One region of the Rhizobium sp. K33 genome, then DNA from elsewhere that is predicted to be linked to it. Evidence: riboswitches for the same ligand, from Rfam matches in the RefSeq annotation. Region 1 holds a riboswitch; the other holds the start of a gene.
The links. Region 1 has a riboswitch for FMN ahead of ribB (3,4-dihydroxy-2-butanone-4-phosphate synthase). Riboswitches for the same ligand answer to the same signal wherever they lie in the genome.

Region 1 (15,466 bases):
GGCTCGAGATCCTACCGCGTCGGCGGGTGGCCCATCGCGGCCGCATGCTTGAAGAATTCGATCTCGATGCAGCGCTGGAGCGGCGCCCGCGCATCGTCATCGTCGACGAGCTCGCCCATTCCAACCCCGAAGACAGCCGCCATCCGAAGCGCCATCAGGATATCGAGGAGCTGATATCAGCCGGCATCGATGTCTGGACGGCGCTCAACATCCAGCACCTGGAAAGCCTGGCCGATCTCGTCGCGCAGATCACTGGCGTGACCGTGCGTGAACGCGTGCCGGATGTCGTGCTCAAACGCGCCGACGAGGTTCTGCTCGTCGATCTCGCGCCGTCAGAACTGATAGAGCGCCTCAAGGACGGCAAGGTCTATTTGCCCGAAAGCGCCAATCGCGCTGTCGACCGCTTCTTCCGCCTCGGCAATCTGACGGCGCTGCGCGAACTGGCACTGCGCCGCACCGCCGACCGAGTCGACGATCAGATGGTCGACTATCTCAAGCAGAACGCCATTGATGGTCCCTGGGCCACCGGCGAACGCCTCATTGTCTGCGTCGGCTCCGATCCCCTGTCGGAAAAGGTTGTGCGAGTCGCGAGCCGTTTGGCTTCCGGTCTCAACGCGCCCTGGCTGGTCGTCTCCATCGAGCGCGCCGATTGGGAAGTCGAAACGCCGGAGCGCCTGCAAAAGATCGAGACGCTGTTTCGCCTCGCCGAACAGCTCGGCGCGGAAACGCGGCGTATCATCGGAAATGACTTCGTCGATGAGATCCTGAAGCTCGCCCGCCGGGAACACGCAACCCAGATCGTGATTGGCACGCGCAAGCGGAGCCGCTGGCAGAAGCTCGTCACCCGATCGCTGCCCGATGCCTTGGCCTCCCGGGCCTCAGGTCTTGGCATCCATATCGTGACGCAGGACGGCGCGACCGCCGAACGCGCCCGCCCGTCCATAAGCCTTCCACGAGCCGTGGCGCTCAGACAATCGGCCCTCTCGGCTATCGGTTTTGTCGCCCTGACGACGGCATTGGGCAAGGCGATCGATGTCTTTGTTCAATTGCCGAACATATCCTTGCTCTTTCTACTCGCGGTACTGGGCGCCTCCGTGATCGGCGGCTATGCAGCGGCATTCCTGGCGGCGGTCCTGTCGGCGCTGGCCTATAACTTCTTTTTCATTGATCCCCGCCACACCTTCACCATTGCCGCACCGCACGAGGTCTTCGCGCTCTTCGTCTTTTTTGCGGTGGCCATCGTTGCCGGCGGTCTGGCCTCGCGTATTCGCGAACAGGCCGAGGTCGCGCGGATCCGTGCGACGGCGCTGCAATCGCTCTATGATTTCTCCCGCAAACTTGCGAGCACGGGAAAGGGCGACGACGCGATCTGGCTTGCTGTTTCGCAATTGCAGGCGAGCCTGAAGCGCAAGGTCGTGCTGCTTGTCCCGCGCAAGGGCGATCTCGGCATGGCCGCCGCCTGGCCGCCTGATACGGAACTCGACGTGACGGACATGACCGCAGCCCGCTGGACACACGACAAGCGCGAGCCGGCCGGCCATGGCACGGGCACGCTGCCGAACAGCCGCTTCGAGTTCCGCCCGCTGCTCGGACCCCATGGCATTGTAGGTGTCTGCGGCATCGAGCACACCGGCGACCGGCTCGACCTCAATGCTGAGCGCGCGCTGACCGCCATTCTCGACCAGACGGCGATCGCGCTCGATCGGGCACGTCTGGCCGACGAGACGGTCGAGCAGGCCGCGCGACTGGAAGGCGAACGGTATCGGGAAGCGCTGCTCTCCTCCATTTCCCATGACCTTCGTACTCCGCTGGCCACAATCACCGGCGCCGTTACCGGTTTGCGTCAGCTCGGCGAGCGCATGACGCCTGAGAACCGAGACGATCTCCTGCAGTCGATCGAGGAGGAGAGCGGCCGCATGAGCCGCTTCGTGGCCAATCTGCTCGACATGACCCGCATCGAGGCTGGCACGCTGAAGCCCAAGCAGGATTGGGTGGAAGTCGCCGACGTCGTGCAGTCGGCAGTCGAGCGCACCCGCAAACACGCGCCGGGACGTGTCGTCGAGACGGGTATTGCCTCTGACCTGCCCCTGATCCGGGGTGACAGTGTTCTGATCGGCCAGGTCCTGTTCAACCTCCTGGACAATGCCGTGAAATACGGTGGCGAAGAGCCGGTCAACGTTTATGCCCGCCGAGACGGCAAGGATGTGCTGATTTCAGTCACCGACCTCGGCAAGGGCATTCCGCCTGAGGATCTGGACCGGATCTTCGAAAAATTCTATCGCAGGGGCAAGCCAGACGGTCGCGCACCGGGCACCGGGCTCGGCCTTTCCATTGCCCGCGGCTTCGTCGAGGCGATGGGTGGGCGGATCCATGCGGAAAGCCCGGCTCTCAAGAAGCGGGGCACGCGCATCGTCATGCGGTTTCCCGGAAGTGAAGAGAGGGGCCAGATCAAGTGAACCAGTCCCGTATCCTGGTCGTGGATGACGAACCGCAGATCCAGCGCTTCCTCAAACCGTCGCTGATGGCCGCCGGCTATGAAGTGGTCGAAGCCGGAACAGGCGCGGAGGCGTTGAAGGCTGTCGCCACCCAGGCGCCCGATCTCGTCATCCTCGATCTTGGCCTGCCGGACATGGACGGCAAGGAAGTCATCGCCAGCCTGCGCGGCTGGTCGGACATTCCTATCGTCATTCTTTCGGCCAGAGACCGTGAGAGCGAGAAGATCGCGGCACTCGATCTGGGCGCCGACGATTACATCGAGAAGCCATTCGGGATCGGTGAACTGACCGCCCGCATCCGGACAGCACTGAGACATCGAGGTCGCAGAGACGCCATCCCGACCATCATGGAAATCGATGGCCTGACGATCGATCCCGTCAAACGCCTCGTCTCGCGCGGTGGTGAGATGGTGCATTTGACGCCGAAGGAATACGACCTGCTCCTGCTGCTCGCCCGTCATGCCGGTCGGGTTGTCACGCACCGCACATTGCTGACATCCGTCTGGGGGCCCGCCCACGGCGACGACCTGCATTATCTGCGCGTCTTCATCGGCCAGCTCCGCCAGAAGATCGAACGCGATCCGACCCAGCCCCGGATCGTGCGGACGGAACCAAGTGTAGGGTATCGGATGGCGGAGCAGGAGTAAAACCTGCTACCGGGTCCCCAGCCAATTTTCTTCGAGACCCGTTTCAGCACGACGGATGCCCTGGCGAATAGCAGCCAGAATTGCTCAAGTTGTTGAGAAGGCGTCGCTTTTTTCTGTAAGAAATAGTCGCTGATTTTCGATGACAAACGCACCGAAAATGGCCCGCCTGGAGAACCTGGATTCTCACATGATTTCAGAGGCTTAACAAAATCGCCTTTGATTTCCTTTTGTTTTTCCGTCGCGAGCGACCGTGGATGCCATCTTTGTGCCCTGGCTTTGGGCCGACGTCAACATGGCGGGAGAGCGGCAATTATTTCCGCATCGAAGCGCCGATCTGGATGTAAGCCATCTCCTGATCGCGGTGCAGTGATAGCTTCCGATTAAGTCTCTGCGTGTCGCACGAGTTGAGCATTCCTGAACGTTGGGCGCTGATGATGGAACGTGCACCTTTATCGCGTTGCTAGCCAAAGGATCGGAACGCCAATGAGAGAAGCCGCCAAAGCACTTTTATCGCTTTGGCGGCTCATGTTGTCGTTTGCTAAGCGGTGTCCTGGCCAGGAGCTAGTCCTTTTCCGAGCTCAGACATAGTGAGCAAATGCTTCTTCTAACCGATGGGACGTCCTTTAAGCAGCAACGGCGGGCTGAGATGCGTCTCTACTGACCGCCCTGTAACGGATCAGGTCCTCGATCGAAATCAGCGGGAGACTGTGCAGCTTGCAGAACTCGATCAGATCCGGCAGTCGTGCCATGGTGCCGTCGTCGTTGGCGACCTCACAGATCACGCCCGACGGTTTGGCCCCGATAAGCCGCGCGAGATCGACCGCGGCTTCAGTATGCCCTGCGCGACCCAACACACCTTCCGGATGGGCACGCAGCGGGAAGATATGCCCTGGCCGCGCGAAGTCTTCGGGCTTGGTTGCGTCATTTATCAGCGCCCGGACTGTCGCGGCTCGATCTGCCGCGGAGATCCCGGTGGTTGTCCCGTGGATATAGTCCACCGACACGGTGAAGGCCGTCTTGAGGTACTCGGTGTTGTTCGGGACCATCAGGGGGATGTCGAGCGCATCCAGCCTTTCGCCTTCCATAGCGACGCATACAAGCCCGCGGGCATGCTTCATCATGAAAGCGATGGTCTCCGGAGTCACATAGTCGGAAGCGACGATGATGTCGCCTTCGTTTTCCCGATCCTCGTCATCAACGACGACGACCATTCCCCCGCGCGCGAGGGTCTCCAATGCGTCTTCAATTTTCGAAAGTGTCATTCCAGTGCCTTTCAAGGGTAACCGCGTGAGCGGCCAAAACACGACCTTTCGGTCGCCATTCCATCCCTTGGGCGAACACAGCACGCACGCCTCCCCGACATGGGAAGTCGCAATAGCCGATGCTCTCTTTCATCCGGACTCTAACCGTCGGCTCCGGCATCGCACCGGATCTGCTGCCTTTCACCGAGGTGAAAGCGCTCGCGGGCTCCCGGCAAAGCCGGATACCGCCGGTGGGGAATTACACCCCGCCCCGAGAACATCGTTAAGGTAGGGGAGAAACTACCGGATTTTCAAGGGGAAACTGAGCATTCGCAATAAATTCGGGGGCAGATGTCGCAACAGCCTCAGCCGAAGTCGCGAAACAGAAAAAGCACGGTGCGCAGGGCACCGTGCAGGCTTGGGAGGCCTTTGTATGAGGTGATGATTACCAGCAGCAGAATCCGCCATCGACCAGAACATCGACGCCGGTGACGAAGCTCGAAGCACTCGAAAGCAGGAAAACAGCGGGCCCAACCATCTCGTCAACGCTGGCCATCCGCTGCATCGGCGTCTGTTCTTCGAAGAGTTTCGTCTGGTGCACCATCTCGGGGCGGGTGTTCATCGGTGTTGCCGTGTAGCCGGGGCTGATCGTGTTGACCCGGATACCGCGCCCCACCCATTCCATCGCCATTGACTTGGACATGTGGATGACGCCGGCCTTGGAAGCATTGTAGTGGCACTGGTTGAGCCCGCGATTGACGATGACGCCCGACATGGACGCGATGTTGACGATCGATCCGCGTCCGTTCTTCAGCATGGCACGGGCTTCCGCCTGGCAGGACAGGAAGACGCCCTTCAGGTTGATATCCATCATGGTCTGAAACTGCGATTCTTCCATCTCTTCGGCCGGATTGGCATTGGCGATGCCTGCTGCATTGACGGCAAGCGTCAGCGGGCCGAGTTCGGCCTCCGTCCGGGAGACGGCCTCGTTCAAGGAGGCGGATTGTGTCACGTCCGCCGCGATTTCGATGCTACGCCGGCCTGCGGCTTTGACATGGCGCGCCGTCGTCGCCAGCCCGTCATCGGTGCGGCGATCGAGAAGCGCAACATCTGCGCCGCATTGAGCGAGGCCGATCGCAATTCGCTGGCCGATGCCGCTGCCGGCCCCCGTCACAAATGCGACATTGCCCAAGAGATCGAAGAGTTTCGGGGCGTTCAAAGTCATGTCCGACATGGTATTTCTCCTGCAGTTCAGATCGTGGCCAGTTCCATCACCGACACGTCATTGGCTTCCGCGCGGTCGAGAATGCCCGCTTGTTTTCCCTGAGCCATTACCATGATCCGATTAGAGACTCCGAGAACCTCTTCCAGATCCGAGCTGACCACGATGACGGCGATGCCCTGGCGAGCGAGTTCCATGATGGTGTCGTAGATCGATGAGCGGGCGCCGACGTCAATGCCTCGCGTCGGCTCATCAAGGACAACAACCCTAGGATTTCTAGCCAGCCACTTGGCAAGAACCACCTTCTGCTGGTTGCCGCCCGAAAGCTCGCCTGCATTCTGCTCGCCGCGACCCTTAACGCCGAACTTCTTGATGTAGCCGTTGGCGAATTGACTCAGCCGCTTTGAGGTTATCCAGCCGGACTTAGAGACCGCGTCGAAATTGGCGTAGCCGATGTTTTCGGTAATGGAGTGTTCGAGAACGAGACCCTGGAGCTTCCGGTCTTCTGGAACGAGGACGACACCATTGCGGATCGCGTCGCTGGGGGATCGCGGAGTGATCACCGCGCCGTCGAGCACCACGTCCCCGGTCGCGATCGGGTCCGCCCCCGTGATCGCGCGAACGAGTTCGGTCCGGCCCGCACCCACCAGACCTGCAATCCCAAAGACTTCGCCGCGCTTCACCGTAAAGTTTATGTTGCCGAACGTGCCCGATGGAGAGGACAGGCCGCGCACTTCGAGCATGACGTCGTCGGACGGAACAGGCACCGGGGGGAACATGCGATCCAGCGAGCGGCCAACCATGGCCTCTACAATGGTGCGTACTGGGACGTCACCTCTGCCAAATTCCTCCACCTTTGCTCCGTCACGCATGACCACGATGCGGTCAGCAATCTGACGAATTTCTTCAAGTCTGTGGGAGATATAGATGATGCCAACGCCGTCAGCCTTCAGGCGCTCGATCTGGCGGAACAGGAGTTGTGTTTCCTCGCCTCCGAGTGCTGCTGTGGGTTCGTCGAGAATGAGCAGGCGAGCGTTCAGCGTCAGCGCCTTGGCGATTTCGATCAACTGCTGCTTGGCGGTGGACAGGCCCTCCACAAGGCGCCGGGGCGATACGTCGAGACCCAGCCTCTGAAGGCCCGCATGGGCACGCTCTTCCATAGCCTGACGGTCGATGCGCCCGCCCTTGGTCAGGTAGCTGCCAACGAAGACATTTTCGGCGATCGATAGTTGCGGCAGGAGTTTCAGCTCCTGATGGATCATGCCGACACCCGCATCCATGGCAGCGCGAGGCGTGGCTGGCGCATAAGGCGCGCCAAACCACGACATGGAGCCGGTTGTAGGCTGAACGGCGCCGGAAATGATCTTAGAGAGGGTCGATTTCCCAGCGCCGTTTTCACCGAGCAGCGCCACGACTTCACCCGCTCTCACATCAAGATCGATGCCGTGCAGGACCTCAAGTGATCCGTAGACCTTGCGGATCTGCCGGAGCGAGAGGATGGGAGGGAGGTCATTGGCAGTCATGGCGCTGTCTTCCGGTCGTGATTAGGGGTGCTCGGCGACGAACTTCGCGGCATTCTCCGGAGTTGTCAGGAAGCCCGGAAGGAGTTGTTCCGCCGGCAGAGTTTCGCCTGCAGCAAGCTTGATGGCGCTGTCGACCGCGAGGCGGCCGATGCCGCGAACCTGCTGTGTTGCGGTGGCATCGAAGCCGCCTTCAGCAAGGATCGGCAGGGCCGTAGTGTCACCGTCGAAGCCACCCACGTAAACGCGCTGCGACACGCCAGAGACCTTGACTGCTTGTGCGGCACCGAGAGCCAGACCGTCAGCCTGTGCGAAGATCAGCGAGACGTCCGGATGGGCCTGCAGCAGGTTCTGGCCAATGTTGAGACCTTCGGCCTGTGACCACTGCTCGCTCCACTGCTGAGCCACCAGCTCGACACCCGAATTCTCCTCGATCGCCTTCATGCAGCCCTTTGTGCGCTCGACTTCAGGGGTGGTGCCCTTCTGGCCGTGAATCATGATCATCTTGCCCTGGCCGCCAGCGAGACCAATGATGTGCTTGCAGACTTCATAAGCCGAAGTCGCGTTGTCGGTGGCGATGAAGGTGTCGCCGGGGGCGCCGTCAGCATTGCGGTCGACATTCACGACAGGGATGCCGGCTTCCTTGGCAAGACGGGTCGGGACCGCTGCAGCGGCTGCACCCGCGGGAATGTAGATGAAGGCGTCGATATCCTGTGTCAGCAGGTCCTGTACCTGGCTGACCTGCGTCGCGCTGTCATTCTTGGCATCGACGGTGATAACCTCGATGCCCTTCTCCTTGGCATAGGCTTCGACGCCAATCTTGATCTGGTTGAAGTAGTCGGCCTGCAGGTTGGACACGGCGAGCCCGATCTTCTTGACCTCTTCGGCGGAAGCGCCGAGCGGGTTGAGAGCCGTTGTCGCCAGTGCTGCGGCAGCGAAAAGCATGGTCTTGAGTTTCATGGTAGATCTCCTCCGTTGTTTCGGCACCCCGCTACCATCGCAGGACCGAAGGTTTGCCCGGCTTTCGCCTGGCGGTGAACTGGCGGGCTATCCGCCAAACTGATGTCTGTCCGAAGCGTCACTTCCTCTTGATGGCTTCGGCTGCGACAGCAAGTGCGATGACAACGCCGATAACGACGGCCTGCGTGAAGGGCGAGACACCGAGAAGGTTCAAGCCATTGCGCAGCACGCCGATGATCAAGACGCCGATGATTGTTCCAAGAATGCCGCCCTTGCCGCCGCTGAGGCTCGTTCCGCCGATAACGACGGCCGCGATTGTGTCCAGCTCATAGGAAACGCCGGCAGTCGGTTGGACCGAGTCCAGGCGCATGGCCAGAACCACGCCCGCCAGACCAGCAAGCAGGCCGGACACGACATAGACGCCGATCGTGTAGAGGTTGACATTGATGCCGGCGAGGCGGGCGACTTCCTGGTTGCCACCGATCGCGTAGAGTGAACGTCCGCCGGACGTGTAGCGCAGATAGAGCCAGCCGAGCACGAAGACGACCAGCATGACCGCAACAGTTAAAGTCAGGAATCCGCCGTACCGCGTGTAGGCGAGCAAGCTGAACCAAGAGGGAAAGCCGACGATCTGCTGACCGTCAGTGATCATGTTGGCCAATCCGCGTGCCACCGACATCATCGCCAGCGTGGCGATGAAGGCGGGCACCCCGAGCGCAGTGATCAAGATGCCAGAGACCGCTCCTGTGGCGGCGGCGACGCCAAGGGCAAGAAGGATGCCGACAGGCAGGGGAAGCCCAACCTGGTTGGCTAGGTAACCCATAACCATCATCGTCAGTGCGAGTACCGACCCAACGGCCAGATCGATGCCGCCGATCAGGATGACCATCGTCATGCCGACCGCCATGATGCCGAGCACCGTCACCTGATCGAGGATGTTCAGCAGGTTGCGTGCCGACATGAATTTGTCGGTGGCAAACGAAAGGAAGATGCAAAGCAGGATCAAACCGACCAATGGGCCGGTCGTACCCCTCAGTGCCGCCATGGCACTCGCTCCAGCGCCGCGCTCTTGGTCTGTCGCTGATATCGACATCCATGCCTCCCGTTCTGCTCCAGCAACTTCATGCCGGTATAATTATTCATTGCTGTGTGTAAATTCGTAGCGTAGGCCTTTGGCTGCTGTCAACTGCTCCAATGACTCAGTTGAGCAAATTTAATTTCCCTGATCCCGCTTGACAGAAAACCATCTGGTGCAATTATATGAGCAACAGTATATTTATTCACAACGAGGTTTCCATGCAGCCGAATGATCTTGACCGCATCGCAAGGCAGATCCGCCTTCGCGATCTCCAGGCGGTCTACGAAGCGGGCGCTGGCCATATCGGTGGCGAGATGTCGGCAATCGACATCCTTACGGCGCTGTATTTTCAGGTCCTTAGGGTCTGGCCGGATCAGCCAAGGCATCCTGAGCGCGATCGTTTCGTGCTGTCCAAGGGGCATGTCGCGCTGGCATTTTACGTGACGCTTGCGAAGCGTGGCTTCTTCCCCGAGGAGGAGATTTCAACATTCCTCAAGCCACATTCGCGTCTCAATGGGCATCCCAATTGCAACAAGGTGCCTGGCGTTGAAACCAATACCGGACCCCTTGGCCATGGCCTGCCGGTCGCAGTGGGTATGGCGAAGGCAGCCAAGTTGACCGGCGCTGCTTATCGCACCTACGTCCTGACTGGTGACGGCGAGATGCAGGAAGGCTCTAACTGGGAAGCCATTTCCTCGGCCGCCCAGTTCGGTCTCGACAACTTGACCCTGATCATCGACCACAACCGTTTTCAGCAGGGTGCGGCCTTGAGCGACACCAATAACATGGCGCCCTTTGGCTCCAAGCTTCAGGCTTTCGGCTGGGATGTTACGGAGATCAACGGCAACGCCATGTCAGAAATCGTGCCGGCGCTGCAGCACCGCTCTGATCGTCCACACTGCATTGTCGCTCACACGAATAAGGGCCACGGCATTTCCTTCATGCAGGACCGCGTTGATTGGCACCACAAGGTGCCGAACGCCGAACAATACAAAATCGCTCTCGCCGAGCTCTCGGAGGTGCTATGATGAACGCCGTGACCATGACCGAAAAACTGCATGACTGCCGCGATGCCTTCGTCTCAGTGCTTGAGCGTCTTGGTGCTGAGAACTCTAAGGTCGTTGCTGTCTGTAATGATTCCGTTGGCTCCTCCAAGCTCGGTGGCTTCAAGTCGAAATGGCCCGAACGGCTGGTGAATGTCGGCATTGCCGAGCAGAATATGGTCGGCGTCGGTGCTGGCCTCGCCAATGGCGGCCTGTTGCCCTTTGTCTGTGGAGCCTCCTGCTTCTTGACTGGGCGCTCGCTAGAGCAGGTTAAAGCCGACATTGCCTACTCGAATGCCAATGTGAAGCTCGTCGGTATTTCCTCGGGCATGGCCTATGGCGAACTTGGGCCGACGCACCACTCCATCGAGGATTTTGCCTGGATGCGGGTGCTGCCGAACTTGCCAGTCATCGCACCCTGCGACTCGATCGAGACGGCGGCAGCGGTCGAGTGGGCGGCGCGCTATGAAGGCCCGGTATTCCTGCGTCTGTCGCGCGTCGGCGTGCCGGATCTCCTTCCACAGGGCCATGTCTTCGAGCCTGGCAAGGCCAATCTCCTGCGCGACGGTGACGCCGTCACATTGATTGCCAACGGCACCTTGACCCATCGTGCCATGAAGGCAGCCACGATTCTCGCTTCCCGCGGCATCGAGGCACGCGTGCTCAACATGGCGACCGTTCGCCCGATCGATGTGGACAGCATTGTTTCGGCGGCTCGCGAAACCGGCGCCATTCTGACGGCCGAAGAACATTCGGTCTACGGTGGCCTTGGATCCGCGATTGCGGAAGTCGTTGTTGCTGAAGCTCCGGTGCCGATGAAGATCCTGGGGGTCCCTGGTATTTTTGCGCCGACGGGATCGGCGGAGTTCCTGCTCGATGAATTCGGCATGGCGCCTGAGGCCATGGCGAATGCTGCCGAAGAGCTGCTGGCGCGCAAGCGCAACCGCAGCTAACGGCTATTCTCCCGAGGATGTCGCCGCATGATGCACGGCGGCATCTGACCGCATCCGGAGCTCGACATGATCACCGCCATTCTCGCTATCGACCAAGGGACCACCAACTCCAAGGCCGTACTCGTCTCGAGCGATGGCGTCATCTTGGCGCGCGGGTCCTCGCCGGTCGGCATTTCGCATCCGCAGCCCGGCTGGGTGGAGCAGGACGCCAACCGTGTGTGGACTTCGGTGCTGGAAGCGATTGCGGTCTGCCTCATCGATGCGCCTCCGGTGTCCATCGCCGGGATTGCCATCTCCAACCAGCGCGAGTCCGTGACCATCTGGGACGGTGAGACCGGTGAACCGCTCGGGCCGGTCGTTAGCTGGCAGTGCCGCCGCAGTGCACCGGTCTGTGCCGAGCTCAACGCCGCCGGTCATTCCGCCCGGGTCGAGTCACTTACCGGTCTGCCCATCGATCCGATGTTTCCCGGACCAAAGATGAAATGGCTCCTTGATCGCGCACCTGAAGGCAGGAAGCTCTGCCTCGGCACGATCGACTCCTGGCTTATCCACCGCTTCACTGGCGGAAAAGTGCATGCCTGTGACGCCTCCAACGCCGCGCGCAGCCAGCTTCTTGACCTGAAGGAAATGGACTGGAGCGATGAGCTTTGCACCCTGTTCGGCGTGCCCAAAGCCTATCTGCCGCAAGTTCGCGATAGCGCCTCGCACTTCGGCGAGACCCTTGGCGTCTCGGGTCTGCCGAATGGCATTCCGGTGGCGGCCGCTATTGGTGACAGCCATGCCGCCCTCTTCGGACATGGAGCCTTCGAACCTGGTGACGGAAAGGTCACTTTCGGCACTGGCTCCTCGATCATGACGACCTTGCCGCATTTCATCGCGCCGCAGAACGGCATCACCACGACCATTGCCTGGTCACTCGGCGGAACGCCCACCTATGCCTTCGAGGGCAATATTCTGGTTTCGGCCGCCTCGCTACCGTGGATGGTGGAAATCCTCGGTCTCCCCGATGTCCAGGCGCTGGTCGATCTTGCGAAAACCGCTGAGCCGGAGGGACCGGGCTTCGTGCCGGCCTTTGTTGGTCTCGGCGCGCCCCATTGGCAAGCCGATGCACGTGCCTTGTTTTCCGGGATCACGTTCAACACGACCCGTGCGCAGATGGCGCGTGCCGTCACCGACTCCATCAGTTTTCAGGTCCACGACGTCTTCAAGGCTATGGTGGCGCAGTCTCCGGCACCGCTGGGCCGGCTGTTCGTGGATGGTGGGCCCAGCAAAAATACCTTCCTGATGCAATGCGTGGCCGATACGCTTGTCCATCCGGTCATCCAATGCGATGCCGCTGAAGCCTCCGCGCTTGGTGCCGCCTATCTTGCCGGCCTGAGCCTGGGTCTTTGGGACAATCTCGAGGCAATCAAGGCCTTGCCGCGCAAGACAATGACACTCGACGCAAGAAATAGCGACTTCAGCAGGCGCCTGCTGGTCTGGGAAGATGCAATCTTCCGCTCGACCGTTACACCGACTTCATCTATGGGTGAATAAAAATTCACCCATCGGAGGGGTTCATGGGACGTCTCAACGAGCTTCGACTTATTGCCCGAGTCGCACAGATGTATCACGCCGAAGGCAAGCGGCAGGCCGAGATTGCCGAGATCATGCATATGTCTCAGGCGACCGTTTCCCGCATGTTGAAGCGCGCGGAGATGGAAGGGATCGTCAGAACGACGATCATTCCCCCGCCCGGGACCTTTGCCGAGCTGGAAATGGCGCTGCGTGATCGTTACGGCCTGACAGAAGCGATCGTCATCGACTGCTCGGAAGACCGTGATGGTGCGATTATGGCCCGCATAGGCGAGGCGGCTGCGCACTTCGTCGAAGTGACCCTGCAGCAGGATGAAATCATTGGCGTGTCCAGTTGGAGCCAGACCATACTTCGCATGGTTGACAACATTCATCCGCTGAAGACGGGGCGCGCGAAATACATCGTTCAGATCTTGGGCGGCATGGGCGAGGCCTCGGTTCAGACGCATGCCACCCAGCTTACTGCAAGGCTTGCAAAGCTCACCGGCGGTGAGCCGCGCCTGCTGCTTGTCCAGGGCATCACCTCGTCCCGGGAGGCAAAGCTGGTGATGCTGGCTGACCCGGTCGTGCGTGGCACGATGGACCTGTTCGGCCGTCTGACGCTCGCCATCATCGGTATCGGCGCCGTCGAGCCGTCCGAGCTGCTGGCCCGCTCCGGCAACGTCTTCTCCCGCCAGGAGATGGCGATGCTGCACGACGCGGGAGCGGTCGGTGAAATCTCGTTCCGCTTTTACGACCGAGACGGCAAGCCGGTCGAGACCCCGCTCAACGAGCGGGTCATAGGCATTTCGCTTGAGGACCTGCGTAAGGCCGACAGAGTGATGGCGCTTGCCGGGGGAGAATCGAAGACTGAGGCAATCGCTGGTGCCCTTAGGATGGGCATCATCGACGTCCTCGTTACGGACAAATTCACAGCGGCCCGTTTGACGGCCTGACCCGTTTCTGGCGGATTGTCGGATCGGCTGCATCAAGGAGGAGTAGGACTATGCAGCGTTTTTCCGGCCAAACCGTCTTCGTGACCGGTGGCAACAAGGGTATTGGGCTCGGTATTGCTCGCCGCTTTGCCGAAGAAGGCGCAAAGATCGCCATTGCAGCGATCGAGCCTGAAACGGTTGACGCCGCCCGACGGCTTGCCGAAGAGACCGGCGCCGGAACACTCGGCCTGCAACTCGACGTCACCGACGCCTACGCCGTGCGCGCGGCCTATGCCGAAGTGGAAGGGCGCCTCGGACCTATGAGCATCTCGGTCCAGAATGCCGGTGTAATCACTATCGCCAAGGTCGAGGATCTGAGCGAGCGCGAGTGGGACCTTAATCTCGACGTCAACACCAAGGGCGTTTTCCTCTGTTGCCAGGAGGCGGTGGCCCGCTTCCGCGCCAGTGGCACGAAAGGACGCTTGATCAACACGGCATCCGGTCAGGCACGTCAGGGCTTCATCTACACCCCCCACTATGCCGCCTCGAAGTTCGGCGTGGTCGGTCTGACCCAGAGCCTTGCTAAGGAACTGGCCAGAGAAGGCATCACTGTGAATGCCATTTGTCCTGGCATTATCCACACCGAGATGTGGGATTATAATGATCGGGTCTGGGGCAAGATGCTGGGCGACTACGGCCCCGGCGAACTGATGGCTGAATGGGTCGAAGGCATCCCGATGGGCCGCGCTGGAACACCCGCCGAAGTCGGCGCGCTCGTGGCGTTTCTTGCATCGTCCGATGCAGCATACATCACGGGACAGACAATCAACGTGGACGGCGGGTTGATTATGTCGTGAACTAGAAATGCGGCTGCGGGAAAGTGACGTACGAGCATGTTCAGTGGAGTTGAGGTAGAGGAATTGCTGAAGCAATGAAAGGATGCGATGTGTCTTTGATAAGCCACACTGAGGCGGTGCTCTACGAACGAGTTCATTACATCTTCTGGTCCCCAGCCAACTTTAGGAGGCCTGCTTGAAGCACGACGGATGGCCAGAAGAACAGCAGCCGGAATTGCTTAAGCTGTTGAGAAGGCGTCGCTTTTTTCTGTAAGAAACAGCCGCCGAATTTACGCGGAAAACCGGCCTAAAATGGCCCGCCTGGAGAACCTGGATTCTCACATGATTTCAAAGGCTTAACAAAACAGCCTTTGATTTCCTTTTGTTTTTCTGTCGCGAGCGACCGTGGATGTCATCTTTGTGCCCTGGCTTTGGGCCGACGTCAACGTGGCGGGAGAGCGGCAATTATTTCCGCCATTGGTTATCTAGGTTTCGCTGATGCTCGGCTGAAGGGGCAGGGCTATAGGCCTTCATTGGGTAGATCGGACCCGCTCGTGTTCAGCCCGCCACGGCGTTGCATTCGGCCTCGATGGAAGGAAACAAAGCTCCACGCGTGTGCCTTCCCCTAAGCGAGAGGTGATTCTGATTTCGCCCCCAGACTGGCGGACGAACCCATAGACCATCGCGAGCCCGAGGCCCGAGCCTCCGGTTTTCGAGCGTGTTGTAAAGTAGGGTTCCATCGCCTGATCGAGGACTTCAGGTGACATGCCCACACCCTGATCGATCACCGCAAGGGTCACCGTGTCTGCCTCCCCCCGCGCCTCCACGCGCACCACTCCGCCGTCCGGCATGGCCGCAGATGCGTTGAGGCAGAGGTTGAGTATCGATTGCTCCAGCAGCGCAGGATCAAGGCTGACGGTTGGCAGATTGGCTGCGAGCTCCAGCTCCAGACGATTGCGGGCGCCAATCGCCATTTCGAGAA
Region 2 (15,466 bases), 860 kb from region 1:
GGGCGCCTTGTAGGCCACGGCAAACGGCGCCACCAGGAGCGCAATACCGATGATCAAGGATATGCCGATAAAGATGGCGATCGGAAGGTAAGAACTGAGCAGATCAGTCATCATATCACCCTGCTTGTCTCGCATGCCATGAGGCATCTAGGGCGGAGGCGACAAGCCGTAAAGAGAGTTGCAACGCGCCGTGGTTAGCGCAGGCAGCCACCCAGCGCAAGTCCAACCAAAGCCTTTTCACTCGATACCCGCAGCCACCTTACCAGCGGGTAAAATGCGTGTCTCGCGCAATCGCGCGTGCAGTGCAAAAAGACACAGCGATGTTGATGTGGACAAGAGAAGTGGCGCGAGTGACGGGGCTCGAACCCGCGACCTCCGGCGTGACAGGCCGGCACTCTAACCGACTGAGCTACACCCGCGCATAAAGTAGGCCTGGCCTACGTCTCGACTGCCTGAGCAGCCTGCCCTGAAAGGCTTGGAATGGCGCGAGTGACGGGGCTCGAACCCGCGACCTCCGGCGTGACAGGCCGGCACTCTAACCGACTGAGCTACACCCGCGCATTTCCAAATCGGGGTTCAAGGCGATCCCCGTCGAGCGGCTTGCCGTTCGATGAGCGGCTCTCTACGGGGTTCATCCGGAGGTGTCAAGCAGGTTTCAAGACAAAACCGTGACCACTCGATTTTTTGCCGGGACCCCTCCCCCGACCCACCTTGGGGCATCAGGTTCGCGACAACGCGCCGCAGGCGCAAAACAAGGATTCTGCTCACTTTTCCACATGCGCCGGAGAGCCGAATGACAAAAAAACAAAAAATCTGCACAAACGCTCTTGCAGATTTTCCGCGATCCGCATAGATCACGGCCACCGACGCGGCGGACATGATCCGATCAGCGCACGGGCGATTAGCTCAGTTGGTAGAGCGCTTCGTTTACACCGAAGATGTCGGGAGTTCGAGTCTCTCATCGCCCACCATTTTTCTTGCCGGTTTTCCCGTATGAGTTTTCAATCGTGCGCGTCGTGATTGCGCGATTATGTTTGTTTGTGAACACTCTGCGGCTTTGTAATCCGTCCGGGGTCCGATTGCCGCGCTTTACACGAGCACGATACGCTCGGCGCAGCGCTACACGCTTCAACAGCTCCGACGAATTGATGCGTCACTGAATACCGCGGCTAGCGAACTCTCGCGATTCGGGATGGTCCGTGGCCATGAAGAGAGGTAGCGGAGCGGGACGACTTATTCAGCGTATCTTCTGGCGGTAGCTCTCAGACGATCGGCAAAATCATAAATCTGATCGAGAGTGTCCACGATGACTCGTTCTTCGTTCTCACCATCGAAAAGACCGATATATTTCACGGAGCGATTGAACCAAAGTCGAGCGAGGGGCTTGCGGTTATTGTTGTCCACCAGGATGCCGCAATACGATTTCTGGTCGCGCATCACCACGCGTTTGGGGGCGATCGTATCCCGCACTATGGCTTTCACGATCATGTAGCCCTCACGCTCCTCGTCAGTGGTTACGACATCTGGCTCTTCTTCAACGGGTACATCGATCTTTTCGATGACTTCCTCTGTATCTGCGAGAGCACTGGAAAGCCGGCTTTTGACAGTGTCCATGATTACTTCGCGGAAAGCTGCCCTCACGACGCCCGTAAACATTTCCCTCACTTGCGCGGTCATTCTGCCCTCATAAACGCTCGCCGACACCAATCTGACGAACTCCTCGGTGGGCTCTTCCACGAGCTTAGATATGACTTGTTTCACCCCGGAGGTGTATTTGAGCCGCTCCGCTGTGGCCAAAATCGCGTTGACGTCGAAAGCCGCCTTCTCGAACTTCCTCAGCTCGGAAAGTATGCCGCTGTTGAAGTCCGCGATATCGAATACGAAGAACGGACGGCTATCCAGTTTGTTGGGCGCATCAAGGTCTGTGTAGAAATTGAAAGTCCTGCCGTTGGTGAGAATGGCAAACTTTGCATTCGTCACGCTGAAGTAGCGGTAAAGCTGATCGAGGTGCTTTTTCTCTAGGCTGACGGAGATTGGTTTGCATTCAATCAGGATGCGGATCTCACCGTCGATTTTGATCGCGTAATCGACCTTCTCACCCTTCTTGCCGACAGCGTCTGCAGTGAACTCGGGGACCACCTCCGAAGGATCGAAAACGTCGTAACCGAGCGACCGCAGAAATGGGAGAACGACCGCCGTTTTGACGGCTTCTTCTGTGGCCATGGTGCTTGAGTGTGATTTCACGCGCTCCGATATCGCGCGGAGGCTTTCTTCTAGTGTGCTCATGTGAATCCCCCTCTGGTTGTCCCAACGTTACCCAAGGCTGCAATGGCGTCAACCGTTTCAACCGATTCCTGATTCCCTCGAGCGCTCGCCATAGCAATTACAGTCAATGCGCAGCCAATTGCTCATGTCCTCGCAGCCGAGCTCGGCCGGACAACAAGGCAAAAAGCCCGCCGGATCGCTCCGACGGGCTTTCTTCGCATCGCTTTCTCTGCAGCTTACTTCCCGCCAACTGGCCTTGTCGCTGCGGCCTTCTCGACCATTGCCGTGACCTCGGCGCGGCGTGCGCCTTCCAGCGGCATGCGGGGCATGCGGACGCGCTCGGAGCCGCGGCCCATGATCTGCTCGGCAAGCTTGATCGACTGGACCAGGTCGTGTTCGGCATCGAGATGCAGAAGCGGCATGAACCAGCGGTAGATTCGGCGGGCTTCCATCCAGTCGCCACGGTCGGCGGCAGCGACGAGCGCCACCGATTCGGCCGGGAAGGCGCTGGTAAGGCCGGAGACCCAGCCCTTGGCGCCGAGCATCAGGCCTTCGAGCGCCACATCGTCAAGGCCGGCGAAGATGTCGTAGCGATCACCAAAGGCGTTGATCAGGTCGGTGAAGCGGCGCGGATCGGGCGCGCTTTCCTTGACGGCCTTGATGTTCTTCACGCCGTCGAGCGCTTCCAGGACTTCCGCGCCGATGTTGACGCGGTAGGCCGGCGGGTTGTTGTAGAGCATGATCGGCAGGCCGGTCGCCTCGGCCACCGTCTTGAAATGAGCAACCAATTCATGGGGTTTCGGCACATAGACCATGGCCGGCAGGACCATAAGCCCGTCCGCGCCGATCTTCTCGGCATCGCGGGCATAGGCGCTCGCGCGGCGGGTGTCGAATTCCGACACGCCCGTCACGACCGGCACGCGGCCATTCACCACTTCGACAGCGGCCTTCAGGATGGTGCGCTTTTCTTCCGGATCGAGCGAATTGTTCTCGCCGCAGGTGCCCATGACAATCAGACCATTGACGCCGTCATTGACGAGGGCATCGAGCACGCGCTGCGTGGCGTCGATGTCGACGGACAAATCTTCATGGAATTGAGTCGTTGCGGCGGGGAAAACGCCGTGCCAGCCGGTGGTCATGGGAAGCTCCTGTTGATGAGGTAAGTTCACCGTATACAGTTTGTCGACAAAAGCAAGAGGCGTGTTTCAGAGATTGCTGAAACGGGTGCTTTGCAGGGTCAGAGGTTGGGGAGTTCGGCCGCGGCGGCGATATTGCGTGCCACGTAGTCCTGGATCTGGCGGACGATCTGATCGGCATGGGCGATCGACAGCCTGTCCGCCTCCTCCACATCCCCTAATCGGATCGCCTCGATGATCTTCTCGTGCTCCTCGACATAACGGCGAGGCAGACGGTCGTCGAAGGTCTGGTAGTAGAGCCTGAGGATCCGGCGTCCCTCGTCCAGGAGGCGGGCGAAGAAGGCGGTGTAGTAGGGATTGCCGGCCCTCTCGGCGATCGCGACATGAAATTCGCGGTTGGCCTCGATCATGGCGAAGGCGTCCTGCGCCTCCACGGCTTTTGCGAAGCTCTCCTGATGGCGGACGATCTCCGCCATCCAGGCATCGCCGGAGCGCTGGGCGGCCCCGCGGGTCGTCACGCGATACATCAGGCAGAGCGCCTCGAAATAGGTGGGCAGGCTCGAGAAGTCGATGACGGCAACGATGGTGTTGCGGTTCGGCAGGCTGGTGACGAGACCTTCGGAGGTCAGCCGGAGCAGCGCTTCGCGGATCGGCGTGCGCGACATGCCGAAGTGTTCGGACAGGCGCGTTTCGTCGAGCGGGCTGCCGGGCGCGCGCTCCATGGTCAGGATCTCGTGGCGCAGCGCCTTGTAGACCGATTCGGTGCCGGAGCCGCGGGTGCGTGCCCCCTCGCCCTTTACGGTCTCGGTCTCTGCGTCGCTTACGTCGTCCATGCCTGCTCTCTCATCCTGTCCGTTCCCGTTCAGCACAGCGGCGAACGGCTTCGAAAGTCAAGGCTGGCATTGATGAACGGTCGGGAGGTTCAGCCCTGCAGCTCGCGGCGAGCCTCGAGATACCATTCGACGAAGGCCTTCACGCCGTCTTCGAGCCTGGTGCTCGGGGTATATCCGGTCAGCGCCTGCAGGAGGTCGGGTGCGGCATAGGTGCGCGGGACGTCGCCCTTCTGCATCGGCAACATCTTGCGGATCGCCGGCTGACCGAGCGCCTTCTCCACCAGTTCGACGAAGTCCATCAGGTTTTCCGGCTGACCGCCGCCGATATTGACCAGGCGGAACGGTGCCTGCCGCGAGAGCGTCTCGATCTTCTCGTCGGCAACGCGATTCGATTCGTCCGGGATGACATGCGAGATCCTGACGATCGCCTCGACGAGATCGTCGATATAGGTGAAGTCGCGGCTCATCTGGCCTTCACCATAGATCTCGATCGGCTCTCCGTTCAGCATCAGGTCGACGAACTTGAAGAGTGCCATGTCGGGCCGGCCCCAAGGGCCGTAGACGGTGAAGAAGCGGAAGGCCGTGGTGGGCGTCTTGTAGAGATGGGCATGGGCATGGGCCATCAGCTCCATCGACTTCTTCGTCGCGGCATAGATGGTCAGCGGCTCGTCAGCGCGGTCCGTCTCACGGAACGGCACCGTCGGATTGGCACCGTAGATCGAGGAGGTCGAGGCGAGCATCAGGTGCCTGACCTTGTGACGCTCGGCAAGCTCGATGATGTTGTAAGAGCCGGTGACGTTGGACGTCAGGTAGGATTGCGGGTTTTCCAGGCTGTAGCGCACGCCCGCCTGGGCCGCGAGGTGGATCACCACATCCGGTTTGGCCTTGGCCATCGCGTCTTCGACCGCAGCGCGATCCTCCAGCATGGCGATGACCGGCTTGAAGGCGGGATACTGGGCGAGCGCCGCATGGCGCATCTGCTTGAGCTTGACGTTGTAATAGGGCGTCATGCCGTCGAAGCCGGTCACCTGATGCCCGTCGGCGAGCAGCCGGCGGGCGAGATGAAAGCCGATAAAGCCGGCGGTGCCGGTGATGAAGTAATGCATGCTCAGGCCTTTGCCGTGCGCTTGCCGATCGGGAAATGGCTGAAGCCGTATTTCTCCATTTCCTCCGGCTTGTAGATGTTGCGCAGGTCGACGATCACGGGCGCCTTCATCTCCTGCTTCAGACGGCGGAAGTCGAGCGCGCGGAATTCGTCCCATTCAGTGACGACGACGATCGCCTCCGCACCGGCTGCGATCTCGTAAGGGTTCTTGCCATAGGTGACGGGGCCGAGAACGGCCTTGGCGGCGTCCATGCCCTCGGGATCGAAGACATGCACATCGGCACCGCCATCGAGCAGCGCCTGGACGATGGTGATGGCCGGCGCATCGCGCATGTCATCGGTGTTCGGTTTGAAGGTCAGGCCGAGCACGGCGATCTTCTTGCCGCGGACATTGCCCTCACAGGCAGCGATCACCTTGCGGCCCATGGCGCGCTTGCGGTTGTCGTTGATTGCGACCGTGGTTTCGATGAGCCGCAACGGGCTGTCGAAGTCCTGGGCGGTCTTGACCAGCGCCAGCGTGTCCTTTGGGAAGCAGGAGCCGCCATAGCCGGGGCCGGCATGCAGGAACTTGTCGCCGATGCGCTTGTCCATGCCGATGCCCTTGGCAACCTTCTGCACGTCGGCGCCGATCTGCTCGCAGAGGTCGGCGATCTCGTTGATGAAGGTGATCTTCATCGCCAGGAAGGCGTTGGCGGCGTATTTAATCAGCTCGGAGGTGCGGCGTTCGCAGAAATAGAGCGGCGCTTCGTTAAGATAGAGCGGGCGATAAACTTCGCGCATCAATTCGGTGGCGCGCTCGTCGCCAGAGCCGATCACGATGCGGTCCGGGCGCTTGAAGTCGGCGATGGCCGCACCCTCGCGAAGGAATTCGGGATTGGAGACGACAGCAATGTCCTTGTCCGGGAATTCTTCGCGGAAGATGCGCTCGATTTCGTCGCCGGTGCCGACGGGTACGGTGGACTTGGTGACGACCACGGTGAAGCCGGTCACGGCCGCGGCAATCTCGCGCGCGGCAGCGTAGACGTAAGAAAGGTCGGCATGGCCGTCACCACGACGGGATGGTGTGCCGACAGCGATGAAGACGACGTCGGCGGCTGCGACCGGCTTTGCCAGATCGAGCGAAAAGCTCAGGCGACCGGCCGCGCGGTTATGGGCGATGATGGCTTCAAGCCCCGGCTCGAAGATCGGCACTTCGCCCCGCTCCAGGGCCTCGACCTTCTCCGTCGACTTGTCGACACAGATGACCTCGTGACCGAAATCCGCGAGGCAGGCTCCCGACACAAGGCCGACATAACCCGAACCGATCATCACTATGCGCATTCAACACCTATCCTGATCATGATTGCATCCGACGCCGTCGTCCGTTCCGGTTCTGGAACATAAAACATGACGCCGAGATGACAAACCTGTGAGCCCGCATCCTGTTCGCCGCTGAAACTGAATAAAGTCAGCGCCAAGTGCCAGGAAGCCAGCCGTTCCGTGCCGGTCTAGCTGCCGATGACGGCTCTGTCAAAAAGGGGCGATCTTACTTCAACTTTTCGAAGCCAGGCTCTCGCGCAGCTTTCGATGGGCGGCCTCGTCGAGGGAGAAATTCCACATCAGCGCGATTGCCGCGAGTTTCGGGAGAATGGGCAGGAAGGCATAGAGGGCGCCAAGCGCTGTCAGCGCCTCCGGTGTTTGCGTCGCGGTCTGGTCACCGATGAAGCCCGCAAGGTCGAGCAGCGGGAAGACGACACCGGCGGAGAGCGCCACGGCAAGCTTGGTGATGAAACTCCAGGCGGCAAAGTAGAGGCCAGAGCGCTGCTCGCCCGAAGACACGGTGTCGTTGTCGATGACATCGGCCTGGATGGCGGGTGGGAGCGTCAGATCGAAGCCAAGCAGCAGGCCGGTGATGACGCAGACCACGGTGAATGCGATGACGTCGCCTTCACCCAGGAAGCCCGCGACCGAGAAAACCGCACAGGCAAGAATCATCGCCAGACACCAGGCACGGTGCTTGCCAAGACGTTTGGCGGTGGCCACGGCAAGCGGCACGCCCGCGATGGCGCAGAGGAAATAGGTGAAGAGCAAGGGTCCCTGCATGGCCGGTGCGGCGAGGCGCTGGCCGACGAAATAGATGAAGAGCGACGCCGGAATGGCATTGGCGAAGCTGTTGAGCAGGAATGCGGAGACAAGGCGCAGAAAGGGGCCATTGGCGCGCAGATGCTGAAAGCCTTCGCGCAACGAGAGCTTCCGCTGCGAGAGGTCGACAGGCTCCGGCACCATGGCGACCGCAAGCAGGCCGGCGACCGGCAGCATGACGGCGATGAAGACGGCGATCCAGGCAAGGCCGTGAAAACCAACAGCCGTATCAAGGCCGCCGACGAAGGGCAGCGTGATGGCGATCAGGGAGCCGACAAGTGTCGCGCCCTCGCGAAAGGCGGAGAGCTTGACCCGCGCCTGATAGCCAGTCGCGAGTTCCGCTCCCCAGGCCGTGTAGGGCAAAAGCGACCAGGTCGCCCCAATCGAGAGAGCCACGCCCCAGACGGCGAGATAACCGACCCCGGCATCCTCGGGCGGCCAAAAGAGCATGAAGGCTGCGAGTGCGGTCAAGGGTGTGGAGATGACGAAGAAGAAGCGGCGCCGACCATAGCGGGACCGGACACGGTCGGAAAGCCAGCCGAACAGCGGATCGGTGACGGCATCGATCAGCCGGATGCCGAGCAGCAGGGTGCCGATGGTTGCCAGCGAAATGGCGAAATGATCGGCGTAGAAAGTGGGGAGCACGATATAGAAGGGCAGCGCAATTGCGGCCATGGGGATCGCCGGAAGTACGTAGAATGCAAGGCGTGTGGACGCCGGAGCCTGCTCTGTCATGGGATCCCGATCGCTGGTGTGTCTGAGACCTCTACGGCTTCGCCGGGCTTGCGGTTTTGCCCGTCCGGCGGCAACGCTCCGAGCAATAGACGACATTCTCCCAGTCCCGCTCCCACTTCTTGCGCCAGGCGAAGGGCTTTTGGCAGACAGGACATGTCTTCTGGGGCAAATCGCCCTTGCGGATCATCTTCGGCATTTTGATCTCTCACTTCTCGTGGCCTATTCGCATCGGAGGCCCGCCCGGATCACCGCAGATCCATCAAGCAGTTGAAGCTTGCCACCCCCTGCCCCACTTGCTAGCTCGAAACCGCAATCATGGGAGATAGATCAGCATGAGAGAACATTCCTTCGGCCGGACAGAATTCACCGTCAGCGATATCGGCTTCGGCGCCTGGCAGATCGGTGGATCCTGGGGCGAAGTATCGGAAGCCGACGGTCGGGCGGCGCTGAACGCAGCACTTGATGCTGGCATGACCTTCATCGACACGGCAGACGTCTATGGCGACGGTCGCTCGGAGAAGATCATCGCGGAGGTTCTGAAGGCCCGCGGCGGAAAGCGGCCGATGGTGGCCTCGAAGGCCGGCCGGAGGCTCAACCCGCATGTGGCCGACGGCTACACCAAGGCCAACATCGAAGCCTTCATCGACCGCTCCCTGAAAAACCTCGAGGTCGACAGCCTCGATCTCGTGCAGCTGCATTGCCCGCCGACCGACGTCTATTACCGCCAGGAGATGTTCGAGGGGCTCGAAGAGATCCGCAAGGCCGGCAAGATCAAGCATTACGGTGTCTCGGTCGAGAAGGTCGAGGAAGCGCTGAAGGCGATCGAATATCCGGGCGTCACGTCGGTGCAGATCATCTTCAACATGTTCCGCCAGCGCCCGGCCGGCCTATTCTTCCAGGAAGCCAAGCGCCGCAACGTCGCCGTCATCGCCCGCGTGCCGCTGGCAAGCGGTCTGCTGTCTGGCAAGATCACGGCATCGACACAGTTTGCCGCCGAAGACCATCGCAATTTCAACCGCAATGGCGAAGCCTTCGATGTGGGCGAAACCTTTGCGGGCGTTCCCTTCGAAACGGGCCTCGCAGCAGTCGAGGAAGTCCGCAAGCTTGTGCCGGAAGGCGCCTCCATGGCGCAGTTTGCGCTCCGTTGGATCCTGATGCACGCGGCCGTCACGGTGGTGATCCCGGGCGCCCGCAATGGCGAGCAGGCCAAGGCAAACGCTGCGGCGTCAGATTTGGCTGCGCTCTCGGCCGACGTGATGGCAGCATCCCGCGAGGTCTACGAGCGGCTGATCGCGCCGCATGTTCATCACCGCTGGTAACCGCGCCGACATCGACAAAATGAAGAGGCCGGGTGAGCGATCACCCGGCCTCTCTTGTTTCAGGCATCCTGATCTTGCGATCAGTTCGTGCCCTGCAGGTTCACTTCCCAGAACAGGGTCTCACCCGAGCTATCGTCCACGCCATCGTTATCGGTGACGGCGAAGGCCTTGCCGGCGGCGTCGAAGGCAAAGCCTTCGAGCTTGTCGACGACATAGCCGTTCGTGGCAGCCTTCAGGTCCGGGATGAAGTCGTGGACTTCTTCTTTGGCGACAACGGGAAGTTCTTCACCGATCTTGGCGGGCTTCAGGTCGGCAATGGCAACGCGGTAAAGCTTCTTGAGCTTGGCGTTGTCACCGATCTGGTTGTCACGCTCGACGATGTAGACGTGGTCGCCATGGGCGGTGATCTCGGAGAGACCGACCCAGCCTTCGCCAGCCGCTTCGAGCGGATAACGCACGGCGCCCCATTCCTTGGACTTCGGGTTGTAGGAGAGGAGCTTCACCGAACCCTTCTCGTCATCGCCCCATTCGCGCTGGACGGCCATCCAGAGCGTCATGTCATCGCCGGTACCGACGGAGGTGATGCCTTCGAGACCAAAGCGGTTCTGGCCAGCGAGGAGCTCGGTCGGGAAGCCGATTTCCGCCTTGATCTCGCCCTTGGCGTCAACGTGGTAGAGGCCGTGGCCGACGAGCTTGGCTGCATCGCCTTCCGAGGCGAGCCAGAAGCCGCCTTCGCCGTCGAGCGTGATGCCCTCGATATCGAGCTTCTGGGCAGCAGCACCGCCACGCATGATCGGCAGGGCCGAGGTGATGACAGCGGGCTTCTGCGTCGCGTCGATGGTGAAGATCGACGGCTGCATGGAATAGAAGCTGTCATTGACGGCGTAGAGCGTGCCTGCCTTCTCGGCGTCGCCGACGAGACCGGAGAGAGCACCCCAGCCGATCGGTGCGCCATCGACCATGGCCGACTGGATCATCGGATAGGCCGGTGTGCCTTCAGCGAGCTCATAAAGCATGACGTGCGAACGCGGACCGCCGTCTTCGCCGAGGTCGACTTCGTTGGCGGTGACCAGCAGGTTGCGCGAGGGGATCGCGACGGCACCTTCCGGCGAGACGCCAGACGGCAGAAGCTGGGCCAGTTCAGGCTCGGCACCAGTGTCCTTGTAGACGCCGACAATCGAAGAACGCTCGGACAGAACGAAGAAGTAGTTCTGGTCACCGAAAGCAGCGGCTTCCAGGCCTTCCGGCTCGATGCCCTTGGAGCGCGCGCGCTTGTCGGGGAAGTGACCGATCTGGGCGATGGCCATCTCCAGCGACGGGCCGGATTCGTAGGCGACCTTGCCGGTCTTATCGAAGATCGTGAAGCTGCGCGAACCGCCGTTCCAGTCGCCTTCGTTGGCGATCACGATGCGATTGTCGTCCAGCCATTTTACAGCGTCCGGCTCGCGCGGAACGCCGTCCTTCGTGCCGGTGAACTTCAGAGCGCCGTCCGACTTGGTGTCGATGCCGGCGAGGTCAACCGTTCCTGCGGAGAAGTGCGACTTCACTTCACCCGTCTTGCCGTCGACGATGGCAATGTGGTTGTTCTCCTGCAGCGTGACGGCGATCTCACCGAGGCTGTTGATTGCCACGAATTCGGGCTCCGGATCTTCCGGGGCGACGTCTGCGAGACCTGTCAGCGCCACGCGCTTGATGGTGCCGCAGTCGGCCACACCGTCCGTCAGCGAGACGATGACGAGGTCACCGGCCGGCATCTGCGGCAGAGCGCCGTCGTTGACGTCTTCGTCGCGCTCGTTTTCGATCGCGATGGCAACGAATGAGCCGTCCTTGGCAACAGCAACCGAGTCAGGCTGACCACCGATGTCGCAGGTCGAATCGACGGCCTTGGAGGCGATATCGACAACGGCGAGCTTGCCCGAAGGCGCGGTGAAGCTCTCGGACGTGTTGACGCCGACCAGCACGTTGCCGCCGGCAACGGCAACCGACGTGGGCTCGCCATCCATCATCACCGCGCCAGCGGCCTTGGGGGCCTTGGCGTCGGTGATATCGATGAAGCCGATGCCGCCGAGCGGGCTGTCGGAATAGATGAGCGTATTGCCGTCTTCCGAGGCGGTCACGATCTCGGCAGAGGTCGTGGTGAGCTTCTCCTTGTCGGCCGGCAGATTGGCGGCGACCGGGAATGTGGCGATGCGGTTGAAAACCTGTTCTGCCGCGGCCGGCAGGGCCACGGATGCAAAGAGCGCCGCCGTCAGGGCGACGCGGGAGAGACCATTGGTCATCGGGAAACCTCCAGTATCCGAAAATGGAACAAGAGGGTTCTGGGGCAGTCCGATGACAGTCGGATGACAATGCGGGCTTGAACCCAGTTTTCACCGCTTCACGATGTCGGCGACACTTCCTTGCCGGCTTCGCGCAGCATCAGGAAAAGCGATGCGCCGAGGATCAGGAGCGCCCCCAGCCAGAGGTAGCCGCTTGGCGCGTATCCGAAGACGAGCCAACCGGCAAAGACGTTCAAGGGCAGCTTCAGGTCATCGAAGGGCTGCACGTAGGCTGCATCGGCCGCATTGTAGGCAAGCGTCAGCAGATACTGGCCAAGGGCCGTCAGCAGGCCAGCCGCGAGAAGCAGCCACAGAGCCAACCCCTCCGGCACGGCAAAGCCGCCGGCGAAGGCAAGTCCTGCATTGATCGGCGTCAGCAGCACGAGAAGCCAGACGGTGACGGTTTCCGGTGCCTCGTAATGGGTGAGGTTCTTCATGATCAGCGAAGAGCCGCCCCAGAGGAGCGCCGAGAGCACCGGCAGGAGGGCCGCCAGGGTGAACGTGTCAGACCAGGGCTGGAGGATTAACATCGCACCGACAAAGCCCGTCAGCGTCGCCAGCCAACGGTCGCGGCCGACGGTCTCGCCGAGGAAAAGGCGCGCGCCGATGATGATGAAGAAGGGCGAGGTCATGACCAGCGCGATGGCCTGCCAGATCGGGACGGTGGCCAATCCCGTGACCCAGGCTTGAACGCCGAAGGCTGCGAGCAGGACGCGCAGGATGTGGCGGACGGGATAGGCCGTCTTCATCGCCTTCAGACCAAGGCGAAAGAGCAGCGGCAGAGAGAGGACAAGCGCAAAGCCATATTGCCAGAAGGCAGTCGAGGCCGGCGGGAAGCCAAGCGTCATGGCAAGCCACTGGGTGACGACGTTGAGAGCCGCGAAGGCAATGCCCGCGAGAACCATGAAACCGGCACCGACGACGGCCCGGGAGCGCAGAACAGATACGGAGCTCTGATTCATGTCATATTTCCTTTTCCAAAGGACCAACACAAATCAGGACAGATGAGGACGACGAAAAGCCGTATCCGGACAGATACGGCGCTGCGCAGCAACGCATCCTTCATCCGCGCAGAATGCGGACGGAAGCGCAGCCTGACCTCATTCTCTTTCATCCGGACTTTAACCGTCGGCTCCGGAATTGCACCGGATCTGCTGACCCTGCCCTCCCCTTCGGGAGATCAGGCGCTCGCGGGCTTGGAGTTTCCTCCTCTACCGCCGGTGGGGAATTTCACCCCGCCCTGAGAACGAATGCCGGACAATCCGGCTTAGCAGAAATATGACAGCTGTTGCTGCGGCGCAAGATGGGCAAAAAGAAAGCCCGGCACAGAGACCGGGCTCACCAGGGTGTCAGCTGACCATCGGCACCGAAGGGTGGCGACGGTCACGACGGATCAGCTGTTGACAGCGTCCTTCAGGCCCTTGCCGGCCGTGAACTTCGGAACGTTGCGAGCCGGAATGTCGACTTCAGCGCCGGTGGACGGGTTGCGGCCCTTGGAGGCTTCGCGACGGGCGACGGTAAAGGCGCCAAAGCCAGCGAGACGAATGTCGCCGCCGTTCTTCAGTTCAGCCTGGACCGTTTCAAAAACGGCATCAACGGCAGAGGCGGCGTCAGCCTTGGTGAGGCCAGCCTTCTCGGCGACCGCGGATACGAGTTCGTTCTTGTTCATGTTTCCACCCTTTCTGATTGGTATGAAACGACTCAAATGATTAAGTCGGGCGGAGAATACGAAAGCTTCTGCCCTTCGCAACTCAAAAGCACCCGAAAGCCCCGGAAAACAAGCCTTTTGAGCGGCTGTTCACAAAAAAGGCTGGCAAAAATGCCAGCCTTTTCGTCTGTTTTGCGCCTTTATGGCTCACTTATGGCAGAATTGCCTCAGTGAGCGACCGTTGCGCCGCTTTCGTCGGCCCCTTCGACAACGCCGATGGCCGGCGTTTCAACGGTTCCGTCCCACTCGATCGGCTCGGGAACACGGACCAGAGCGTGGCGGATGACCTCGCCCATGCGGGACACGGGCACGATCTCCATGTTGTTCTTCACGTTGTCCGGAATGTCCGCCAGATCCTTGGCATTCTCTTCCGGGATCAGAACCTTCTTGATGCCACCACGGAGCGCTGCGAGCAGCTTTTCCTTCAGACCGCCGATCGGAAGCACCCGACCGCGCAGCGTCACCTCGCCTGTCATCGCGATGTCCTTCGAGACCGGGATACCGGTCATGATGGATACGATGGCGGTTGCCATGGCGATACCTGCAGACGGGCCATCCTTGGGCGTTGCGCCTTCCGGCACGTGCACGTGGATGTCCGACTTATCAAAGCGCGGGGGCTCGACCCCGAAATCGACGGCGCGCGAGCGGACATAAGATGCCGCTGCCGAAATCGATTCCTTCATGACGTCCTTCAGGTTACCGGTGACCGTCATGCGGCCCTTGCCGGGCATCATGACGCCTTCGATCGTCAGGAGCTCGCCACCGACTTCCGTCCAGGCCAGACCCGTGACAACGCCGACCTGGTCCTCGCCCTCGGCTTCGCCATGGCGGAAGCGCGGGATGCCGAGATAGTCGGAGATGTTCTTCTCCGTGACTTCGACCGACTTGACCTTGCCCTTGATGATCTCGGTGACGGCCTTACGGGCGAGCTTCATCAGCTCACGTTCGAAGGAGCGAACACCGGCTTCGCGGGTGTATTGCTGGATGACCGCCAGGATCGCCTTGTCGGATACGGAGAACTCCTCCGGACGCAGGGCATGTTCCTTGATGGCCTTGGGCAGCAGGTGCCGCTTGGCGATCTCGAGCTTTTCATCCTCGGTGTAGCCGGCGATCCGGATGATCTCCATGCGGTCCATCAGCGGACCCGGGATGTTCAGCGTGTTGGCGGTCGTCACGAACATGACGTTCGACAGGTCATATTCCACTTCGAGATAGTGGTCCATGAAGGTCGAGTTCTGTTCCGGATCGAGCACCTCGAGCAGAGCCGAAGACGGGTCGCCGCGGAAGTCCATGCCCATCTTGTCGATCTCGTCGAGCAGGAAGAGCGGGTTGGACTTCTTGGCCTTCTTCATCGACTGCACGATCTTGCCGGGCATCGAGCCGATATAGGTGCGGCGGTGACCGCGGATCTCGGCTTCGTCACGGACGCCACCGAGCGCCATGCGCACATATTCGCGGCCGGTCGCCTTGGCGATCGACTTGGCGAGCGAAGTCTTGCCGACGCCCGGAGGGCCGACGAGGCAAAGGATCGGACCTTTGAGCTTCGTCGCACGCGCCTGAACGGCGAGATATTCGACGATGCGCTCCTTGACCTTATCGAGACCGAAGTGATCCTCGTCCAGAACCTTCTCGGCAGCGTTGAGGTCGATCTTGACCTTGGACTTCTTGCCCCAGGGCAGACCGAGCAGCCAGTCGAGATAGTTGCGCACGACGGTGGCTTCCGCCGACATCGGGCTCATGTGACGCAGCTTCTTCAGCTCCGCATCGGCCTTTTCCTTGGCTTCCTTGGAAAGCTTGGTCTTGGCGATGCGCTCTTCCAGTTCGGCCATCTCGTCACGGCCGTCTTCGCCGTCACCGAGTTCCTTCTGGATCGCCTTCATCTGTTCGTTGAGGTAGTACTCGCGCTGGGTCTTCTCCATCTGGCGC

Region 2: linked by a shared signal. The riboswitch ahead of M1E12_RS05520 (DMT family transporter) and the one ahead of ribB (3,4-dihydroxy-2-butanone-4-phosphate synthase) in region 1 are both predicted to bind FMN.

Annotation. Positions count from the first base shown of each region.
Region 1 is NZ_CP096478.1:257,053-272,518, forward strand. It holds gene M1E12_RS01185 (DUF4118 domain-containing protein) at 1-2,456, shown strand, start outside; gene M1E12_RS01190 (response regulator) at 2,453-3,142, shown strand; gene ribB (3,4-dihydroxy-2-butanone-4-phosphate synthase) at 3,766-4,404, opposite strand; FMN riboswitch at 4,522-4,666, opposite strand; gene M1E12_RS01200 (SDR family oxidoreductase) at 4,829-5,617, opposite strand; gene M1E12_RS01205 (sugar ABC transporter ATP-binding protein) at 5,635-7,128, opposite strand; gene M1E12_RS01210 (substrate-binding domain-containing protein) at 7,150-8,085, opposite strand; gene M1E12_RS01215 (ABC transporter permease) at 8,204-9,178, opposite strand; gene M1E12_RS01220 (transketolase) at 9,382-10,191, shown strand; gene M1E12_RS01225 (transketolase family protein) at 10,191-11,159, shown strand; gene M1E12_RS01230 (FGGY family carbohydrate kinase) at 11,229-12,695, shown strand; gene M1E12_RS01235 (sugar-binding transcriptional regulator) at 12,719-13,669, shown strand; gene M1E12_RS01240 (SDR family NAD(P)-dependent oxidoreductase) at 13,720-14,505, shown strand; gene M1E12_RS01245 (sensor histidine kinase) at 15,015-15,466, opposite strand, start outside.
Region 2 is NZ_CP096478.1:1,114,371-1,129,836, reverse strand. It holds gene M1E12_RS05585 (NADH-quinone oxidoreductase subunit A) at 1-111, opposite strand, end outside; tRNA gene M1E12_RS05580 (tRNA-Asp) at 343-419, opposite strand; tRNA gene M1E12_RS05575 (tRNA-Asp) at 482-558, opposite strand; tRNA gene M1E12_RS05570 (tRNA-Val) at 896-971, shown strand; gene M1E12_RS05565 (type I restriction endonuclease) at 1,234-2,286, opposite strand; gene M1E12_RS05560 (dihydrodipicolinate synthase family protein) at 2,502-3,404, opposite strand; gene M1E12_RS05555 (GntR family transcriptional regulator) at 3,503-4,234, opposite strand; gene M1E12_RS05550 (NAD-dependent epimerase/dehydratase family protein) at 4,324-5,340, opposite strand; gene M1E12_RS05545 (UDP-glucose dehydrogenase family protein) at 5,343-6,659, opposite strand; gene M1E12_RS05540 (MFS transporter) at 6,870-8,195, opposite strand; gene M1E12_RS05535 (DUF2256 domain-containing protein) at 8,227-8,391, opposite strand; gene M1E12_RS05530 (aldo/keto reductase) at 8,528-9,514, shown strand; gene M1E12_RS05525 (esterase-like activity of phytase family protein) at 9,595-11,793, opposite strand; gene M1E12_RS05520 (DMT family transporter) at 11,892-12,794, opposite strand; FMN riboswitch at 12,931-13,084, opposite strand; gene hupB (DNA-binding protein HupB) at 13,226-13,501, opposite strand; gene lon (endopeptidase La) at 13,708-15,466, opposite strand, start outside.